One region of the Rahnella sp. WP5 genome, then DNA from elsewhere that is predicted to be linked to it. Evidence: predicted binding sites of a transcription regulator. Region 1 holds the regulator's gene; the other holds the start of a gene.
What was found. Region 1 encodes Fur, which represses iron uptake genes when iron is present. Its sites were predicted from a motif close to ATAATAATGAGAACNACTATCAA; they were not measured.
Positions count from the first base shown of each region.

Region 2: EX31_RS10760 (TonB-dependent siderophore receptor) is a predicted target of Fur. The motif match lies at 1,145-1,167, and genes of this name have one in related genera.

Region 1 covers NZ_KN050721.1:417,944-420,351, reverse strand. Annotated here, with positions in the region: gene fldA (flavodoxin FldA) at 142-669, shown strand; gene fur (ferric iron uptake transcriptional regulator) at 982-1,437, shown strand; gene chiQ (ChiQ/YbfN family lipoprotein) at 1,566-1,901, opposite strand; gene EX31_RS23280 (chitoporin ChiP) at 1,915-2,408, opposite strand, start outside.
Region 2 covers NZ_JQJR01000011.1:67,330-69,737, forward strand. Annotated here, with positions in the region: gene EX31_RS10755 (glycoside hydrolase family 3 protein) at 1-721, shown strand, start outside; partial or broken gene EX31_RS25320 (methyltransferase) at 728-907, opposite strand; gene EX31_RS10760 (TonB-dependent siderophore receptor) at 1,315-2,408, shown strand, end outside.

The DNA of each region.
Region 1 (2,408 bases):
AAAATATTGCCCGATAAACTTATTTCCCAGTTAAGAAGGCGAGCAGAAGCATATTCTCCGCCGCACGAGTTTGCTATCATCTGCATTATTATTGCCTGCGTTGCAGAGCACTTCATTGAGAACAAGAGGTTAGGTAATCTTATGGCCGTTGTAGGTATCTTCTTTGGATCCGATACAGGTAACACCGAAAACATCGCAAAAATGATCCAGAAGCAATTGGGTAAAGATGTTGCAGAGGTGCATGACATTGCGAAGAGCAGCAAAGAGGATCTGGAAAAATTCGATATTTTGCTTATCGGCATTCCAACCTGGTATTACGGTGAAGCGCAGTGTGACTGGGACGACTTTTTCCCAACGCTGGAAGAGATAGATTTCGAAGGTAAGCTGGTGGCACTGTTTGGTTGCGGTGACCAGGAAGACTACGCCGAATATTTCTGCGATGCGCTGGGCACCGTGCGCGATATCATTGAGCCACGCGGCGCAGTGATTGTCGGACATTGGCCTACCGAAGGTTACCACTTTGAAGCATCTAAAGGCCTGGCGGATGATAAGCACTTCATAGGACTGGCAATTGACGAAGATCGTCAGCCCGAACTGACCAGCGAACGTGTTGATGCCTGGGTGAAACAGATCACAGAAGAACTTAGCCTTTCTGAAATTATTGGCTAAAAACCCTGTTGGCCCTGAGGATTTATTCTACAATTGAAGGGCCAAACTATTACTGAAATTAACAATTTAACTGCTACAAAATTGTAACTTTCGGTCGTATCAAGGTACACTGAGTTCCTCTGTTTTTTCTATTGATCAAGTCGTTGCATTCCAAATGTGACCGGCAATTTGTGATCTTTATTAACAGGCTGTCGTTGACGAGAATTGGCACATTGCGTTAAACGAAGAGACTAAACGAATAATTTTGTGCCGCCGATGCCACAGGCTGCATGCCTCAACTTGATTAGCACATAGTAACAGGACTGAATCCGCATGACTGACAACAACACCGCACTGAAGAAAGCCGGCTTAAAAGTCACGCTTCCGCGCCTCAAAATCCTGGAAGTGCTGCAAGCGCCGGAAGGTCATCACGTTAGTGCGGAAGATCTTTACAAGCAACTGATTGATATGGGTGAAGAAATTGGCCTGGCGACGGTTTACCGCGTTCTGAACCAGTTTGACGACGCCGGTATTGTCACCCGTCATAACTTCGAAGGCGGCAAGTCCGTATTCGAACTGACCCAGCAACATCACCACGACCACCTGATCTGTCTGGATTGCGGTCGTGTGATCGAATTCCGTGACGAATATATTGAAGGTCGTCAGCGTGAGATTGCTAAGAAACACGGTATCAAGCTCACCAACCACAGCCTGTATTTGTACGGTCACTGTGAAGCAGGCGATTGCCGCGAAGATGACTCTTTGCACAACGATAAACCTGCGCAGTAATCTGCACAGGCTTTGACTAAATTAACCGCTGAAAAGCGGTTTTTTTATGTCTGATATCGACGCAGATTAAGCCCGGATAGCAGGCATAAAAAACCCCGGCAAGCCGGGGTATGTTTCGCTGCTGAGATTCACGGCTTAGGTGAATTGTTCGTTTTTATTTCCTGCCATATTTTCCCGCAATCAGCAGCATATGCCTGACCGTCGCCAGTTTTACGCGCCGTCAGACATCGCTGGTAATCCACCACGCGCACCGTCTCCTGTTCTGCAAATTGCTGGTGGGCTTTTTCCTGTTTCAGTTTATTCAGTAACACCTCGCAGGATGCCAGTTTGTCCGGATTGCCTTCTGACGTATTGATACAGGCACGGTAATCTTCCCGCGTTTGGGATATTTGTGCCTGATCGGCGGTAGGTGCACAACCAGCCAGAAGCACGGACGACATCACAATCATCAGTAATTTATTCATCGACATAACGACCTCAGAAAATAGTGAATGGAGCAATGACAATGAATTTCACGTCTTTTTCATCCTGGAATATGTTGCCGTACCCGCCACTCCAGCTAGGAAGATCAGAGTGGTTGTCGTACTGGGTGTAATGCAGTTTGAACAACGTCCCTTTCGCGCGACCTTCCTGAATGGTGTACAGCGCATCCAGACTCCAGGCGCTTTCTTTCAGGCGCTGGCTCTGGTCGTAAGCGGCGTTGGTGCTCGGTTTGGCATCCCACGCATAGACGTACGAACCACCGACCGCTAAGCCCGGTAAATCCCATTTCGCCAGATCATAAAGCACGCCGGCATACACGGCTTTCTCACCGTTGGCGTTGAAGTCAGAACGGTTGTCCCACCACACATCAAGACGACCGTTTGAAGAGGAATAGGTCGGGGTCATACGTTGCAGGAAGTAACCCTGATTCCCTTCCGCTTTCACCATCGTCCCTTCCAGACGCCAGTTAAACTGCCCGGTGGTATAGC
Region 2 (2,408 bases), on a different contig from region 1:
ACAGTTGCTGGTCAGCGCAGTGCATGAAAAGCAACTGACTGAACAGCGCCTGGATGAATCTGTTGTGCGTATTCTTGAGCAAAAATTCCAGACCGGACTGTTTGAAAATCCGTATGTCGATGTGCAGAAAGCCACCCAAACCGTCGGGCGCGCAGACTGGCAAAAAGAAGCCAATTCGGCGCAGGGACATTCACTGGTATTGCTGCAAAACACCGATGATGTGTTACCGCTGAAAAAAGGCAAAAAGATCTGGCTGTACGGTATAGCACCGCAGGCCGCGACGGCGGCCGGTTTTACCGTGGTGGATGCGCCGGAGAAAGCCGATATTGCGCTGATCCGCGCCCATGCCCCGTACGAGCAACCGCATAAAGCCTGGTTCTTTGGCAAGCGCCATCACGAAGGCTCACTGGCCTTTACCGGTGACAACGCGGATTATCAGGCGATCGTGAAAGCCAGCAAAGCAGTGCCGACAATCGTCACCGTTTATCTCGACCGTCCGGCGATCCTGACCAACGTGAAGGACAAAGCGAAAGCGATTATCGGCAATTTCGGTGTCAGCGATACCGTTTTGTTTACGCGCCTGACCAGCACCGAAGCCTATACCGGTAAGCTGCCGTTTGAACTGCCATCGTCTGAAGAAGCCGTGCTCAAACAACAGTCCGATATGCCACATGACAGCGAAAATCCGCTGTTTGATATTGGCTTTGGTCTGGCGCGTTAAGCCCTGTTAACCGGTGACCCGCGCCAGCACAAAACCGTCCCAGCCTTTGCTGCCGACGGTTTGCAGCGCGGTCGCTGATAAACGCGGTTCCTGTTCAATCATCTCAATAAAGCGACGCACACCCTGCACCCGGGCGTCGTCGCTGTACGGATCCACCACCGCGCCGTCCCTCACTGCATTATTTCCCGATCTCCGTCGTGAACTTTTTCGATTTTAAAAAACTCATTCTTAAAGCTAATCCGTAACTGCGATTTTGTCTGCGTTTTCAAGGGAATTCTTCAGATTTCACGATGCGGTAATCACATCCGATATCCATTGCCTGAGTAGGGTTGTTCGTAAAACAATCAAAAAGACCCTGTTTTTCATCATGATAAACATGCGTCACTTCACAATTTTCGAAGAAAACCCCCTTGAATTTGTAAAATAATAATGATAACAATTATCATTAAGTTTAACATTCGTCACGTTTCGGTTAAGTGACTGCCCTTCGCGCGTCACGCTTTTGTGCGGAACACATGTTGGCTTTTGGGTTTATTACACACGCATCAATTAATCACTCAATCATTATTGAGTTATTTATAGGGATTATGAATATGTTGTTGGCTTTCCCCCTCAAACGCTCGGTGCTCATGTGCGCGCTGGCAATGCCGGTTGCCTCAATGGCTGCTGAAGACACCGTCATTGTCAAAGCCGCGCCTGCGGATACCGCCGATGCTCCGACGCAGGGTTACAGCGCGAAAACCAGTAAAAGTGCGACCAAAACCGATCAGCCGCTGATCACCACCGGTCAGGCCGTTTCTGTTGTGACCCGTCAGCAAATGACTGACCAGAACGCCACCACGGTTAACGCTGCACTGAACTACACGCCGGGCGTCTTCACCAACTTTGCCGGCGGCGCAACGCGTTATGACACCATTTCCCTGCGCGGTTTCCACGGCGGTGACGTCAACAACACCTTCCTCGATGGCCTGCGTATTCTCAGCGATGGCGCGACCTACAACTCCATTCAGGTTGATCCGTGGTTCCTGGAACGTATTGATGTGGTGAAAGGACCGTCTTCTGCGCTTTACGGCCAGAGCATTCCCGGCGGTGTGGTAGTGGAATCCACCAAGCGCCCGCAGTTTGCTGAAGAAGGTCATTTCCAGCTTTCCGGTGGCACGCAAAATACCAAAGGTGGTGCGTTCGATTACACCAACGCCATCAACGATCAGCTGGCATTCCGTCTGACCGGGATGACCCGCAGCAGCGATACGCAGTACGATCACCAGCGTGAAGAGCGTTACGCGATTTCGCCACAGTTGCTGTGGACGCCGGATGAAAATACCTCGCTTTTACTGCGCGCATATCTGCAAAAAGATCCGTCCGGTGGCTACCACGCCGCGGTTCCGGCTGACGGCAGCCTCTACGGGCAGAAACTGAGCCGGGGTTTCTTCGATGGCGAAAGCACCCGCAATCAGTTCAAACGCTGGGAGCAAATCTACAGCTACGAATTCCAGCACGCATTTAACGATGTCTGGTCATTCCGCCAGAACGCCAACTACACCCATTCCAACACCGAACTGGATCAGGTGTATCAGGCGGGCTGGAATGCGGACCGTACCGAGATGAGCCGTTACTATTCCGGTGAAAAATCGTCTCTGGATACCTTCGCGATTGATAACCAGCTCGAAGCGGATTTCGCGACCGG